DNA from 2 places in the Sporosarcina sp. G11-34 genome. Region 1 is predicted to be linked to the other one. Evidence: riboswitches for the same ligand, from Rfam matches in the RefSeq annotation. Region 1 holds a riboswitch; the other holds the start of a gene.
The links. Region 1 has a riboswitch for S-adenosylmethionine ahead of KSU66_RS18650 (methionine ABC transporter ATP-binding protein). Riboswitches for the same ligand answer to the same signal wherever they lie in the genome.

Region 1 (8,206 bases):
CTCGACCTACGACACCACGGCGGTTTACGTAAGTTGTGAATCCTACTGGAAGCACATCTACTGCACCGTAAGTTACTTGTGCATTATCACCCGTGAATACTTCAGATATAATATTTGCTTTTCCTTTTGATTCTGACACTGTCGACATGTAGTTCTCGATATATATCAATGAACTATTCGCCTCTGCAACTACGATAACGTGGTTAAAGAGTGATACTTTTTCATCATCATGGTAAAACAATGCCTGAATTGGTTCCTCAATAACGACATTTTTCGGAACGTACACAAATACGCCGCCGTTCATATATGCCGCATTGAATGCAGTTAATTTATGCTCGTCTACTTTTACGCCGTCCGTCATATAATACTTCTTAACAAGATCACTATGTTCGCGTGCTGCTGTGAATATATCTGTTAAGATAACTCCTTTTGCTTTCAAGTCTTCAGACAAGGAAACAAATGCAGGCGTATTATTATGTTGTACGTAAACGTTATTTTCTTTTGTAGTGTCAAAGAGCGAAAGTGCCTCTTCAGGTAGTTCAGTTAGTGCTGTATATACAGGACTTTCTACCGCATGGATAGGAAAATCCGTAAAGTTCCATCGTGTAATTCTTGTTTTATCTGGTGTTGGCATAGGAAGCTGTTCCAATTTCGCAAATGCATCTGCACGGAAATCTGTCATCCACGCGGCTTCATTCATTTTCTTAGAAAAGGAACGGACATCCTGCTCGGTCATTACCGATTTCGTTTCAACCGTCATTTTGAATAGTCCCCTCTCTTAAGCTTCTTGCTCTACAGTGTCTTCAATACCTAGTTCTTCGTGGAGCCAGTCGTATCCTTGAGCTTCTAACTTATGCGCCAAGTCGGCACCACCCGATTGAACAACTTTACCTTGAATCATAACGTGTACATGATCTGGTGTGATGTAGTCAAGTAGACGTTGGTAATGCGTAATAATTAGGCAACCAAAACCTTCGCCACGCATTTCGTTAATACCTTTTGCAACTATTTTCAATGCATCGATGTCTAGACCAGAGTCAATCTCATCTAGCACTGCAAATTTAGGCTCTAACATCATAAGTTGGAGAATTTCGTTACGCTTTTTCTCTCCACCAGAGAAACCTTCGTTTAAATAACGAGTTGCCATTTCTTCTTCCATTTCAAGCGTTTCCATTTTCGCATCTAGGGTACGAATGAAACTCATTAAAGGAACTTCGTTACCTTCACCACGTTTTGCGTTTATTGCAGAACGTAAGAAGTCGGCATTTGTAACGCCTGTAACTTCACTTGGGTATTGCATTGCTAGGAAGAGACCTGCTTTTGCACGCTCGTCAACTTCCATTTCAAGTACATCTTCACCGTCAAGTGTAATTGTTCCTGCAGTTACTTCATATCTGGGATGTCCCATAATCGCTTGCGCGAGTGTAGATTTACCTGTACCGTTCGGACCCATGATTGCGTGGATCTCATTTGTATTGATCGTCAAATCGACGCCTTTTAATATTTCTTTGCCTTCAATTTCTACATGAAGACCTTTAATTTCTAAAGTAGCCATTCCAATACCTCCAATATAATAAAGTCGAATAGATATCCAATACCCATTCTCAATTTAGTATCATTCTAATCTTAACGTATAAAGCTTCACCATGCAACTCATTGAGAAATGTTCCTCTACCAACTGATTGCCCTTAATTCAAGACTTCTTACATACATACTGCTAGTCTTCGCCCATTTTCATTTATCTATCCCTTACTGAGAATACAAACAATTTAAAAAGCCGGCACATTTTACTGTACCGGCCTGCGTGTTTTTTTTACTGTTCAGTCTTTAGGTTCGTTTTAATCGATTTGTCACCTTTATCTTTAGTGAACTTATCAACGATTATAGCAAGTGCACCATCCCCCGTGACGTTTGTTGCTGTTCCAAAACTATCTTGCGCCATGTAAAGTGCAATCATAAGCGCAACCATTGCTTCGCTGAAACCTAGCATCGTGCTAAGTAAACCTACTGCCGCCATAACCGCACCACCCGGAACACCTGGTGCTGCAATCATTGTGACACCTAGCATGAAGATGAATGGAAGATATGAACTGAATTCCACTGGGACACCATTCATAATCATGACGCCGATTGAACATGATACTAACGTGATTGTACTACCTGATAGATGAATCGTTGCGAAAAGGGGAATTGTGAAATCCGTTACCTTATCCGATGCACCTGTTTTACGTGCTTGTCTTAATGTAACAGGAATAGTTGCCGCAGACGATTGTGTTCCAAGAGCTGTAAAATAAGCCGGCGCCATCGTTTTCATTAAGAATAATGGACTTTGTTTTGAAACAGAACCCGCAACTGTATATTGTATTGTAAGCATGACAAGGTGAAGAATAATAATCATCGCGAATACAACCGCAAAAACAGAAAGTACCCTGGCGACTTCTCCAGTATATGTCATGTTAAGGAATATCCCGAAAATATGAAATGGTAATAACGGAATAATAACGAAAGTAATCACTTTCTCAATTAACACATTAAATTCTTCAAATACATCTAGCAATGACTTACTACCAATAGAAGCCATCCCGATACCAAATAAAAATGCTAGTAGAAGTGCAGACATAACACCCATAATTGGTGTCATTTCAAGTTCAAAAAATGCTTCTCCGGCCACACGAGCCGCATCTTCAATATTCCCTTCTCCAACACTGCCAATAAACTTAGGCAATAACGTGGACGCAGTAAAGTAAGCAAGAATACCCGCTGCTATTGTAGAGGCATAAGCAATTAATGCCGCTATTCCAAGAAGTTTCCCGGATCCTTTACCAAGCTTTGCAATTCCTGGTGCGATGAAAGCGATGATAATTAGTGGAACGATAAAATTCAAAAACCCACCAAATATCATATTAAATGTTGCGGCAAGACTGACAAACCAACTTGTAAATGCCTCACCAATTACAGGAATGTTCGGCAGAAGTAAACCAAGAATGACGGCAAGCCCTATTGCAATAATAATACGCCATATAAGTCCCAACTTCTTCAAAATATAGTCCTCCTCTTATTACTTTTATGTATATAAGAGCTAAGAATACCACAATATTTTCGCTATTGGAACAACATCTTTATTTTTCAGCCTATAAACGTAAAAACCCCACCAATTATAATATAATCGGAGGGGTTACTTTATTTATTTAACCGGAACGATTGAACCGTCCCACTCTTTTAATATGAAATCTTGAATCTCTTTAGATCTTAAGACTGCAAGCAATGTTTTAATTTCTGCGTTATCTTCATCGCCTTCTCTTACAGTAATAATATTAGCATAAGGTGAATCTGTATCTTCGAGAACAATCGAATCGTTGATTGGGTCTAATCCCGCATCAATCGCGAAGTTCGAGTTAATTAATAGCGCGTCACCTTCATCTTGCTTATAAAGTTCTGGCATTAAGGCAGGATCGTAATCTGCTTCAAACACAAGATTCTTTGGGTTCTCAATGATGTCTTTCACTTCAGCAGCCGTTTTCTCTACTTTTTCATCAAGTGTAATAAGTCCTTCTATTTCAAGCATTGCAAGTATACGCCCGTGATCTGTAATTGAGTTACTCATTAGAATAACCGCGCCATCTGGCAATTCGTCTATTGATTGATATTTTTTCGAATACACACCAATTGGTTCAATATGGATACTTCCCGCATTCACAAATTTATAGCCGTGATCCTTAATTTGTGCATTTAAATAAGGAGCGTGTTGAAAATAGTTTGCGTCAAGAGTACCGGACTCTAAATCTTGGTTGGGGAATATAAATTCTGTGTATTGTTCAATAACAAGGTCAATTCCTTTTTCCTTTAACAACGGTTTTGCCTCTTCTAAAATAAGGGCATGCGGTGTATTGGATGCGCCAACAACTAGTTTAACATCCTCTGTTTTCTCTTTAGCATCGCCTGAACCTGTATCTTCCTTATCCTTTTCAGCTGCTCCGCATGCGACAAGTGCCAGTGCACCGAACGCGAGTAATGCGATTAGTAATATCCTCTTCATTTAGCATCTCTCCTATTTATCAATTTATGTAAGCAGGTTTACCTGACTTTCATCGTTTATCAAGTTTTCTTACTGCAATATCTCCAAAGAATTGAACAATGAAAACGATGATTAATATTAGTATTGTCGAGACCATCGTCACGTCTTCCCGACTGCGTTGGAATCCATCCATATATGCTAGCGTACCCAGACCACCTGCACCTATAATTCCGGCCATCGCCGTATAGCCCACAAGTGCGATTGAAGTGACGGTTATTCCAGAAATAAGGGCTGGCATTGATTCTGGTAATAAAACCTTATAAATAATCGTAGATGTTTTTGCGCCCATTGATTTTGCCGCCTCAATAACACCCTTATCAATCTCTTGCAATGCGATTAAGACCATTCTTGCATAGAACGGGGCAGCACCTATGATTAGCGCTGGCAGAGCCGCATCCGGACCACGCACTGTTCCGAACAATAATTTAGTGAATGGAATCAGCAAGATAATCAAAATAATAAACGGAATCGACCTAAAGATATTAACAAACGCATTTGAAATTGTATTAATTAGCTTATTTGACCATAATTGCCCTGGCCCTGAAAGAAATAATAAGACGCCTAAGGCAAGCCCAATAATGAATGTAAGTAGAGTCGAAATCGCCGTCATATATATAGTCTCTACTGTCGCATTCCACATCTTAGCCCAATCGACGTTTGGAAATAGATTTTCAATCATTGCTGATCACCTCTGTTCGTACGTCTTCTTCGTTTAGAAAATGGATTGCTTCTTGTACAATCGGGGCTTCACCATTTAAATGAAGAATAAGCGTCCCGTATGCGCCGCCATGTGTATGTGATATATTTCCTTGCACAATGTTTATCTCAACATCAAATTTACGAATGAGGCTTGCAAGTACTGGTTGTTCCGTTCGTTCTCCTACAAACACTAACTTTATAAGTTTACCATTTGGATATTCTTCAATAATGTGCGTGATCGCCTGTTTCGCTTCCACAGGTTCCGTAATTTGAGAAACAAACCGTTTCGTAATTGGTTCTTGCGGTGACTGGAATACATCCAGAACATTTCCCATCTCAACAACTTTACCCGCTTCCATTACCGCTACCCGGTGGCAAATCTTCCGAATGACATGCATTTCATGCGTAATGAGCACAATTGTTAAGCCGAGTCGTTCATTAATACCCGTCAGTAAATCTAAAATAGAATCCGTTGTTTCTGGATCCAACGCTGAGGTTGCTTCATCACATAATAAGACTTCGGGATCGTTTGCCAGCGCACGAGCAATGCCTACGCGTTGTTTTTGTCCACCCGACAATTCCGATGGATACGCGTTTTCACGACCACTTAAGCCTACTATCTCTATAAGTTCAGCCACTTTTCGTTCTCGTTCACTTTTCGGTACATTGGCAATTTCAAGCGGAAATGCAATATTTTCTTTCACTGTTCTCGACCAAAGCAAGTTGAAGTGTTGGAATATCATAGTTACTTTTTGGCGCGCTTCCCTTAACTCTTTTCCGGTCATCGACGAAATTTCTAAACCGCCAATCGCTATTGTTCCGGAGGTCGGCATCTCAAGACCGTTTAATAGTCGGATTAACGTACTTTTACCGGCTCCACTATACCCGATGACTCCAAATATTTCGCCCTTTGTTATGTCTAGTGATACATCATCTACCGCTGCAATACTTATTGCGCCAAGGCCAAATTGTTTTTTTACATTTGCTAAACGAATCATCTATTTTCCACTCCTATAAAAATAAAAAAACCTTTCCGCAGAAGAGCAGAAAGGGTTCACGTTAGTAGTTAGTTATTTACGTTTGTCCAATCTCTCATCTTCCATAGCATTCGCTGTGGGTGATTTGGCACCACTTCACAATTGTGATGGTTGCCGGGCTTCATAGGGCACTTCCCTCCGCCTCTCTCAATAAGAGTTAACATATTCAATTCAATCTTAGTAACAACTTACCATAGGCTTATAAAGTATGTCAATTTATTTTCATCAGAAGATCAGGTACTGATTGGAACGCATACACTTTTTCCTGCAGCACGCCATCTTTCATAATGAGCAGACACGGGACACTTTCAATTTCATAATCCACCGCAAGGTCCCCAAGATAATTCAAATCCGCTTTTCCAATAGGTAAATCCGGCTTCATCGCATCAATAACAGTCATCATCTTAGATGCTACTGCACATGTCCCGCACATCGGGGTATATAAATAATACAAAGATTTTTCATAGTTGATACTAGCCGTTTCCCATTCTTTTCGTGTCCATGTTTCCATAAATTCAACCTTCTTTACTTCAAAAATTTAGAGTGGACCTCAATATGTGCCGCTGAGAGGACGGCCGCCAAAACACTATCAGGTGTCGTCTCAACTTCCCGGTATACTTTCTCAGTATATATATGAATCGCCAAAGGGTATTCCCTTTTGAATAATTTTCTTAGTTTTTCACCATCTTCATCGGCATCGACAAAAACAAACATCTCCCATCCTTCATAGGGTGTGAGCATTTCTTCAAGTTGATACGAACTAATGGTACCATTTGTACAAATTACTTTCACGTGTTCTGCCAGGATTCTTAAGATTCTCTTTCGATCTGATTTACCTTCTACAATTATCACTCTTTGTTCTGGCACGACGAGTCCTCCTTGGTTAGCGTTCGTTACATTTGGAATGTAAAAAACGCCGAAACAGCGCCGGCGCTCATTACAACAATTATTCGATTGTCATTTTGTCATATTCTTCAGCTGTCATAAGTGTATCAATTTCAGACACGTCAGATGGTTCAACAACGATCATCCAAGCTTGTCCAAACGGAGATTCGTTAACGAATTCAGGGCTATCTTCTAGCTCTTCGTTCACTTCAAGTACTTTTCCGCTAATTGGTGCATAGAGCTCAGAAACTGTTTTAACTGATTCAACGCTTCCGAAAGGCTCGTTCGACTTGATTTGATCTCCGACTTCTGGAAGTTCAACGAAAACAATATCGCCAAGTTCAGATTGTGCGAAGTGCGTAATTCCAATGCGGTAGTTACCGTCTTCTTCCTTAACCCATTCGTGCTCTTCTGAATATTTCAACTCTACTGGTGTTTTCATAATTCTAGCCCCCTGATTATATATTCTTTCAATCTAATAGTGCCATAACACGTAGGTAAATACAAGAGTAGTTGTCTTACTTCCAGACTTTTTCAAAATCTTCTTCTTTAAATCCAACCGTTGTTTTTCCATTTCCGTGAACAATCGGTCTTTTTATTAACATGCCGTCTGATGAAAGCAAGCTGATTTTCTCTGCTTCGGTCATTGTCGGTAGTTTGTCTTTCAATTTAAGCTCTCTGTATACTTTTCCACTTGTATTGAAAAACTTTTTAATTTCCAATCCTGATGTAGCTATTATTTCGCGCAACTCTGATTCTGTTGGCGGGGTTTCTGCAATGTTTACTTCTTTGAAATTAAATTCCTTTGCTTCCAGCCACTTTTTCGCGTTCCTACATGTGCTGCATTTTGGGTATCCGTAATATGTAATTTCCATAACTGTAACACCTCCATTTTTATTCATTATAGCAAACATAGCAAAGAAATCACCTAGAACCATTAATGGCTTCTAGGTGATTGTTTATATTGCAGGATATTGAATCCTACTATATCTGATTGAGAATGAGCTAATGAGGCCATTGTAAGTCCGATTCGCTTCATTCACCCTGATTTCCGTTACGAGCGGACGCTTTCCGCGGGCGAGCGCCAAGCCGCATCGTCGCAAATTACGCTCCTGCTGGGTCTCGGCTGTCTCGCTAATTCCGCTGGAGTCGACGCTCTCCACTCCTATCAAGTAAAGACTTTGGTGTTGCGCCTCTATACTTAAACGATATATTTTGCTTGGTCGATTAGTTTTACTGATGCTTCACGTTTCTTAGCAATAACATTATAAGGTGTTGAACGAGTTAACTTGCGTAGTGCTGACAGCATCATGCGTTGGTTATCGCCTTCAACTGCTGCAAGTAGTGTTTCTTTCGCATCTTTTTCGATTGCTTCAAACGCTTCTTGACAGTAGATTTCAGTGTATAGAATCTTCTGTTGTTCTTTTTCTACCCCGTTACGTGCAATTGCTTTTTCTGTACGAAGTAATGCAGATTCCATTGCGAAAACATTACTTGCGATATCTGCAAT
Region 2 (8,206 bases), on a different contig from region 1:
ACCAATCATTTCCGCCAACTGATCCATTTCTTCTAATAACAAACTTCTGAAACGGTGAATGATTTCTACTCGTCGTCCGACAGATGTCTTTCCCCATGCTGGAAAAGCTACTTGTGCTTGCGCAACCGTTTCATCCACTTCTTCTTTCGTCGCTAATGGCACATGAGCAATTACTTCACCTGTTGAAGGGTTGAATACATCCCCAAACCGTTCACTTGTACCATCTACCATTTCCCCACCGATAAAGTGCTTTAAATTCGTTACTTTATTTTCATTTTTAATTGACGTCATTTATATTCCTCCTAGTTTGTGTTGGTTACTGCTTGATCAATTTACTTTCGCTTTTATCCTTCATCATTAAATAAACAGAAGACATATCTTCCCCGCCGTACCCTTCTTCAACTGCTTTTTCATAAAGCGCGATTAACTCGTCACCAATCGGCAATGGCGCATTATTTTCATCAGCCATTTCTTTCGCAAGCCACTATTTAGTTCATCCACTTCACATACCGTAGTCAAATACCTTAGTCACCCTTATACTAGATTATGTTTTCTAATTAGTCAAGAAGTATATTGAAAACTCAATTCTTTCAATTTGCATGGTACTCTATCTATAGAGCAACAATAAGGAGGACTAAATATGTCAAAATTAACACCGCGGCAAATAAAAGCACAAGAAACTAAAAAGAATCTGTTAGAAACGGCTTTGGCACTTTTTCATAAAAAAGGATTTGACCATGTAACCGTCGATGAAATCGTCACATCATGCAATGTATCGAAAGGGGCATTTTATGTTCATTTCAATTCGAAGTATGATATCTTCCAAGAAAAGTTTAAAGACATTGATGATTTTTACTTATCATTCGTTCCCGAAATCCCAAAAGACATCAGTGCAAGTGAAAAAATACTGATTTTTTACAGAGGTCAAATGACCTATTTGCGAGATGAGTTGGGGAAAGATTTAATTCGCACGGTATACTCGAGCGCACTTTCTTTAACGATTAATGAAAATCACTACTTGGCAAGCCCAGATCGAAACTTGTATAAAGTCATCGAATCATTTGTCAAAGAAGGGATCCAGTCAGAAGAATTTAAGGAAGGTCCAACCGAAGAAGATATTTCGATGCTTATCACACGTTGTATGAGAGGCACAATCTACGACTGGATCATTTTTGGAGACAAGTTAGATCCCGTTGAAGAAATACAAAAGTTCACTTCAAAAGTGTTAGACGGTTTAAAAAAATAACTTTGGTGCATGAATTACTGAAAGCGCAAAAGGGAAGTTAAACCAACGTGGTTAACTTCCCTTTTTCTTTATGAATAAAACCTTCTATACTGCGCACATTAGTCTATGGGAGGTGAACGTCCTTGAATAAAAACAACAAAAAGACAATGAATGAACGAACTCACAACAGTTTAGAACTCTACAAAGACAATAAGATCAACGATAATGACAGTAACCCCAACAACAAATTAAACGAAGAATTTTCCACTGATCTTACTGCTGCATTTGATTCTAAAGGAAAACACAAGAAACAACAACCTAGCAGAAACACGTAATTTCCAGATATGAAAGGTGAGAGCTATATGGACTCTCGCCTTTTTCAATGGGCCGGGCCTAATTTTAATTAGGCGACACATTGATATGCTTCAAACAAATAAAGAAAAGATCAGCCATTCATATAGTAACCCGTTCAGTTGATTGGTTCAAAAAACAAAAAAACGCTTCAAATAACACGAGAATTAACACGATTTCAGGCGATAGTTTCGCCAAAATTTAAGTAACAAATAGCACCGCTAATCGCGGTGCTATTTTCATTCGCTTGAAATCGACAAGTGTCCAAGAAATCGAAATCCAATTATCGGAAATTTAAGGATTTATAAGACAACCCTGCTATAATAAAAGCAGAATAAAAAAGTCGGACTACTTAACAAACTGGCTAACTAAGTTAAGAAGGTTGACTCATTGTAAATAAAGGGGATATGCACTAATGAAAAATATTTTTAATCAAATGCATACAGCAGAAGTTTTAAAGCGTATTGACAAATTGAGTCCAAATTCACAACCGAAGTGGGGAAAAATGGATGTTGCCCAAATGCTAGCGCATTGTTCATCTTTCCAAGACATTGCAATGGGAAATTCTTTTCCACCAAGGAGTTGGTTAGGAATAATAGTAGGGAGGTTTGCAAAACAAATCATTTACAATGACAAGACACTGCCCCATAATATGTCTACTATTCCAACCATTTTGATTGCAGATGATAAAGAATTTGACACAGAAAAAGAAAAGCTAAAACAAAAAATTATCACATTCCAAAATAACGGACCAGAGAAGTGCACAACTCATCCGCATCCTTTTTTCGGAAAACTCACTTCTGAGCAATGGGGTAAAGGAATATACAAGCACCTTGATCATCATTTTAAACAGTTTGAAGTTTAAACATTGAAAAAAAAATGAAGCGATGTGAATCGTTAGTTGAAGAAAGTATCTCTAAGCCTAATTACTATTCTCTTTCGTAAAGATGAACAATGCTTTGATTTATTCTCAATTACTATTTGAAGCAACCAACAGTTTGTCTTTTTATAATCCTTTGTTTTGCCTTAAACGGGCGCAATTATTTAATGAATAATGTTATTTAAAGACTGTAACTGGTCCTATTTTTATTTGATTCCGGCAACTTTTACATTTCTAACCTCGATTAAATTAACCATCTAACTAACATTAATTTTAACAAGAAAAAATCATCTTACAATAATTATTGTAAGTCATTCGATTCATCCGCTAATTGAACTGCTAAAACGAACACTATTTGCTTATAAACGTTGATATAAAGGCATTTAAAAGACCACTATTCTATATGTGAATTAGCGGTCTATTTCGTCATTAAATTAGCGTTTTGTACTACTGAACTGAACGGATTAATTCACATAGAAGGCTGATCTTTTTTATATGTTTATATAATTGAGTTATTTTCATAATAGAAGATTTAGTGTTGAAATACGAACAAAGTTGATTTCCGCTTCGGGCGGACGCTTTCCGCTCCAATCAACGAAACGCCTTCTATTAACTAATTATCAATTTCCGTAGCCGAATGGAATCCAAGACATTTTATAATTTACTCTACTTTTTGTTCCTTCATTTACCAACTTGAACCTGTATCCACTCTTTGTTGAGAATTTTGGTGATTCAAATCTTGTTGTACCGTTTTTATTTACTTTGATTGTTTTGATTGTTTTCCAAGTACCGCCGGATGCTTTGGTTTGTATGTGAAGTGAAAAGGATCCTGTTGCTGAACTATTCGCTACAATGGAACCGGAGAGTAAAGCTACTGACTTTGTACTGCTACTATACTTCCCTTGATAATCTTGCGTCTCTACGTAATTAGAAAAGTAACCGCTTCTGTTTGTATAAAGCCAAGAAGCCTCAGCTTCCTTAGGCGCAACTAAACCCGCGATACCAGTAATAATTACAGCCAACGCAATCATCATTAGCCAACTCTTTTTCATCTTTTCCATTTTGCACGCTCCCTAATAGTTTCCAATTGATACCTGTTTCTGCAACTAAAAATCATTTGCTAGAGTAAAAGGGTGCCCACATCATGTTATAGTTCACTCTGTTTTTCGTTCCTTCATTCACTAGCTTGAATCTGTACCGATCTTTCGGCGAGAATTTCGGTGAATCAAAATAGGTCCTACCGTTTTTATTTGCCTTAATCGTTTTAATTGTCTTCCAAGCTCCCTTACCGCCGGGTTGAATCTGTATATGTAATTTGAATGATCCCTTCGCTGTGCTACTAGCGAGAATTTCGCCTGCATATAAAGTGACGGACTTTGCACCACTAGCAGACGCGCTATAAGCCGGTGTTTCTACGTAATTCGAAAAATAACCGTGTTTATATTTGAATAACCAATTCGCCTTTGCTTCCTTAGGTGCGGCAAAACCTGCAATTCCACTAATGAGTAAAGCAAAAGCAATCATCATTAGCCAACTCTTTTTCATCTTTTTCATGAGACATTCTCCTAATTAATATATTCTAATCCGTATACTAGTCTAGTATAGTTATAGTGAAATGAAAGGTACAAAAGACCTCTAGTCCTTTAGTTTAGAACTTCATTCTCTATTACAATACGCTATTAAAAAAGAGTGTAAAAAAAGTAACCATCCCATTTACTAGCCAGTTAGCAAAGGATGGTTACTTTTTCTATTAGTGTATTGTATATGGGTCGTTATTCACCTAACGCTACTCAATATACCGCTCAAGAAAACGATCTACCGTCATTTTATATTCATCTCCAGCCAATGCAATGGATTCACCGTGGTTTGCACCCGGGACAAGAAGGAGTTCTGCGTCACTTGAAGTATGCCGATACAAATCTTTTGTCAACTTCGTCGGAACAAATGTATCGCTTTCCCCGTGAATATACAAGATCGGGACATTCGTCTTCTCCACTTCTTTCAACGCACTCGCTTCCTTGAATGAATAACCCGCCCTAACTTTTGTTAACAGACTGGTGCTATCCAACATCGGAAATGCCGGCAAATGAAACATCCGGTTCATTTGATACTCGAATAATTGATAGACAGACTCATACGGACTGTCCGCTATAATCGCTTTTACTTGGCGAGGTAATTCTTCCCCGCTAGCCATCAAAACAGTCGCCGCCCCCATCGATAACCCATGGTAAGCCACTTCCGTATTAGGCCCAAGCTTCTCCACCAACAGATGCGTCCAGTCAATCAAATCAAGACGATCGTGCCAGCCAAACCCGTAATATTTCCCCGCGCTCTTGCCATGCCCCCGTGCATCAGGCATGAAAATATTGTAGCCCAAATCGGCATAATAATGCTGTCCAAATAGCCCCATCTGCAACGCATGCCCTAAATAACCGTGCGTTAAAACAACCAATTTATTTGTCGGCTTGTTTGCCGGTAAATAGTAGCCCGACAATTCCAGTCCGTCGCGTGACGTTAACGTAAGACGTTCAAATTCCTGATCATTTACCCAGTCGATCCATTCACCATTCAAAAACAAATCCATCGCCTGATCCGACACTTCCAAATCGGCATTGTTTTGCAAGAACTCTTTCGGTCCCCGCTTGACCGCCATCTCATATAAAATAAAGCTACCGGCGATTTGGATTACCAAAAAGACAATAGCAAAAAGAACAAGTAACCTCTTCCAATTGATTCGAATCGTACTCATTCCCCTTTACTTTTCCAACTTACAGCACACATGCTGCCTATGAATAGTATAGTAGAAAAACGAAGGAATATGAAAGAAAAGATCGCGGTTAGATGAAATTACCAGCTAGTAAGTGTCCGATATTCTATGCTAACTACAATAATTATTTACGCCTGATCTTTATTCCAAAGCAGAGGTAGTCGTATTTGATAAGTGCGGATACTTTCCAATTTTAGAAAGAAAGGAAACGTACAATGAAGTTCTTTCTAAATTCATAAAAAAATAAAAAGCTCTCTTTTAAGGAAATCCCTAAATTGAGAGCCGCTAGTTGTCTAGTAAGTACTAGTAGTATATTGTGGGTTTGTTACTTTCATATCGACCCATTTCTTTTTTAAACAGTTTGCTTTGCGATACGGTATTGTTTTCCTGCATGATGGGCTGGGAGTTGATCTCCTTTGCCAAATAGGTTGTCACGGAATGATGTACCTTCGTATTCTACGGGGACGCGACCTCTTTCTTGTAAAACAGGAACGACCAATTCAACAAAGTCTTTAAATGTACCCGGGGAAACGGCATATGCCAAGTTAAATCCATCTACACCGGCTTCATCCACCCATTTTTCCAGTAAATCAGCAACTTGTTCCGGTGATCCGACCATGGCCGTTCCCATTCCGCCGATTCCGATTGATTCGGCAATTTCACGGATTGTCCATTGTCTTTCAGGATCATTTTTTGTGTAGTTTTCCAATGCCGAACGAATTGCGTTATTTTCAATATATTCCAATGTAGAGTTCGGATCTAAACCCTCTAGATTAACGCCTGTCCATCCGCCAAATAAGGCAAGCGCCCCTTCGTAGCTGACATGCTTTTTATAATCTTCATATTTCTCCAATGCTTCTTCTTCCGTTCTTCCTACTATCGGCGTCACCATTGTCAAGATTTTCAATTCTTCAGCATTTCTTCCGATTTTTATTGCATCGCTTCGCATTCTTTCCACAGTTGTTTTCGCTGCATTCAGAGTAGGTGAACCAATAAAAATAAGTTCAGCATTTTTTGCTGCGAAGGTACGACCTTTTGTTGATGCACCTGCTTGGAATAGAACCGGCGTGCGCTGTGGCGATGGTTCGCTTAAATGCGCTCCAGGCACTTTGAAATACTTTCCTTCATGGTTAATGTCATGCACTTTTTCTGGATTGGCATAAATGCCGTTCTCTTTATCTACTTGTACGGCATCATCTTCCCAGCTGCCTTCCCAAAGCTTATAACAAACCTCTAAGTATTCATTCGCAATATCATAGCGTTCGTCATGATCCACTTGATCGTCAAGCCCCATATTAACGGCGGCGCTTTTCAAATAGGAAGTCACAATATTCCATCCTACACGGCCATCCGTTAAATGATCAAGTGTCGATATTCTCCTTGCAAATGTGTATGGATGTTCATGGCTAACGGAAGCCGTCACCCCAAAACCAAGATGTTTTGTCACAGCTGACATGAGTGGAACAACAAGAAAAGGATCGTTTACTGGAGATTGCGTTCCATGACGAACGGCGGCATCCCTTGATCCTTTATAAACATCGTACGTCCCTAATACATCCGCAAGAAATATCGCATCAAAGCGACCCTTCTCCAAAACTTTTGCAAGTTCAATCCAATACTTACTGTCTTTATATTGATGTGACCGATCTTCTGGGTGTGTCCACAGACCAGGCGATTGGTGACCTACACAATTCATTTCAAATGCATTTAAGTAAATTCGTTTTTTCCCCATTCCATATTACCTCCCTTAAATTTTCAAACAAGTTGCTTGAAACAATGACACTTTCACTTACATCAATCTCTCCCTCTCCCTACAAATTCGATGGGGGTCGCCGCCTTTACTATACCTATTTGTTTAATTGGCTTTAATCCGATAACTATCCCATTTTATCATTATCAAACAAAATGCCCTTCTCCCAAATAAGATGAGAGAAGGGCATTTGTCGTCACGCCAGTCTCATCTTTAGAATACAATGTATTCTTCTGAAATTAGCACCATGCAATACATATTGCTGGTTGCTGAGGCATCATCGGGTCAGTCCCTCTACCTCTCTTAATAAGGGGGTTGCTATTCTTTTATAAAATTCTACTCTGTTTCCAATAAAATAGATTGGTTTATTTATACAAAATAAAAACCACTTCCATAAATAAGAAGAGGTTAAAAGATTCGATGATTCGATTTCTTTACTCTTCTTATCTTCCAAGCTTTCGCTTGCTGGAATTAGCACAGTACTACAAAGTCTGTTGCCGAGGTATCATAGGGCCAGTCCCTCTACCTCTCTCGATAAGAATTTAGAATATATTCAATTGACTAACTATTACTTTAAACTATAAGGAATCTATTGTCAATGAGGATTTCTAAAACCTTTGACTTAGTCAGTAGTTATTCGTATTTTTAATTAATTCCCCCATGTCAACGACACGGTCACCCCTATATAGGACCCGTCACGTAAAAAGGAGACGAAAACTTTATTCATTATGCTCATTATTTTTTCGTTTCGCTAAATTGAGCGTAAGCGTAAAATAATCCACACCTATTTTACGCTTACCCCAAAATAATAAAAAACCCCAATTAACCGGAGTACTTTCGCTTCGGTACCTGAAACTTAATCTAGAAAAAGATTGATATGCGAAAACTACCTTAACAAAAACCGCATCCTTTTTTGTATATTCCTTTTTATGCTGGATACACTAACCTTAATAGAAAGGGTGAGAGATATGTCAGAAAGTAATAAATTTGCACGCCTTGACAGTGAACAGCTTCAGGAAATTAACGAACTTGAAAATAAGCTTGGCTTTACCCTAGTTGCTTACGATACTTCAGCGACTATAAATAGTACGACCAGTGAACCACCATCTTCATAACTTTCCCCCATGCCTTGCAGAAATGCAGGGCATTTTTCTCGTGTAAATTATTTATATTTGTTTCTAGTAGTGAAAGGTACCTGAAATTTAGCGCACCCTTTCATTCGTCAACTTATTG

Region 2: another riboswitch for S-adenosylmethionine. It lies ahead of KSU66_RS02340 (LLM class flavin-dependent oxidoreductase); the one in region 1 lies ahead of KSU66_RS18650 (methionine ABC transporter ATP-binding protein).

The regions. Positions count from the first base shown of each region.
Region 1 covers NZ_JAHNZW010000017.1:42,075-50,280, forward strand. Annotated here, with positions in the region: gene sufD (Fe-S cluster assembly protein SufD) at 1-760, opposite strand, end outside; gene sufC (Fe-S cluster assembly ATPase SufC) at 779-1,555, opposite strand; gene KSU66_RS18635 (dicarboxylate/amino acid:cation symporter) at 1,814-3,040, opposite strand; gene KSU66_RS18640 (MetQ/NlpA family ABC transporter substrate-binding protein) at 3,185-4,036, opposite strand; gene KSU66_RS18645 (methionine ABC transporter permease) at 4,086-4,754, opposite strand; gene KSU66_RS18650 (methionine ABC transporter ATP-binding protein) at 4,747-5,772, opposite strand; SAM riboswitch class I at 5,864-5,968, opposite strand; gene KSU66_RS18655 (thioredoxin family protein) at 6,023-6,322, opposite strand; gene KSU66_RS18660 (toprim domain-containing protein) at 6,337-6,678, opposite strand; gene gcvH (glycine cleavage system protein GcvH) at 6,758-7,138, opposite strand; gene KSU66_RS18670 (arsenate reductase family protein) at 7,215-7,571, opposite strand; gene KSU66_RS18675 (acyl-CoA dehydrogenase family protein) at 7,898-8,206, opposite strand, start outside.
Region 2 covers NZ_JAHNZW010000002.1:41,189-49,394, reverse strand. Annotated here, with positions in the region: gene KSU66_RS02380 (CoA-acylating methylmalonate-semialdehyde dehydrogenase) at 1-291, opposite strand, end outside; gene KSU66_RS02375 (hypothetical protein) at 317-469, opposite strand; gene KSU66_RS02370 (TetR/AcrR family transcriptional regulator) at 641-1,246, shown strand; gene KSU66_RS02365 (hypothetical protein) at 1,369-1,560, shown strand; gene KSU66_RS02360 (DUF1569 domain-containing protein) at 1,992-2,441, shown strand; gene KSU66_RS02355 (hypothetical protein) at 3,077-3,517, opposite strand; gene KSU66_RS02350 (hypothetical protein) at 3,570-4,010, opposite strand; gene KSU66_RS02345 (alpha/beta hydrolase) at 4,243-5,205, opposite strand; gene KSU66_RS02340 (LLM class flavin-dependent oxidoreductase) at 5,576-6,955, opposite strand; SAM riboswitch class I at 7,178-7,286, opposite strand; SAM riboswitch class I at 7,414-7,514, opposite strand; gene KSU66_RS02335 (hypothetical protein) at 7,942-8,088, shown strand.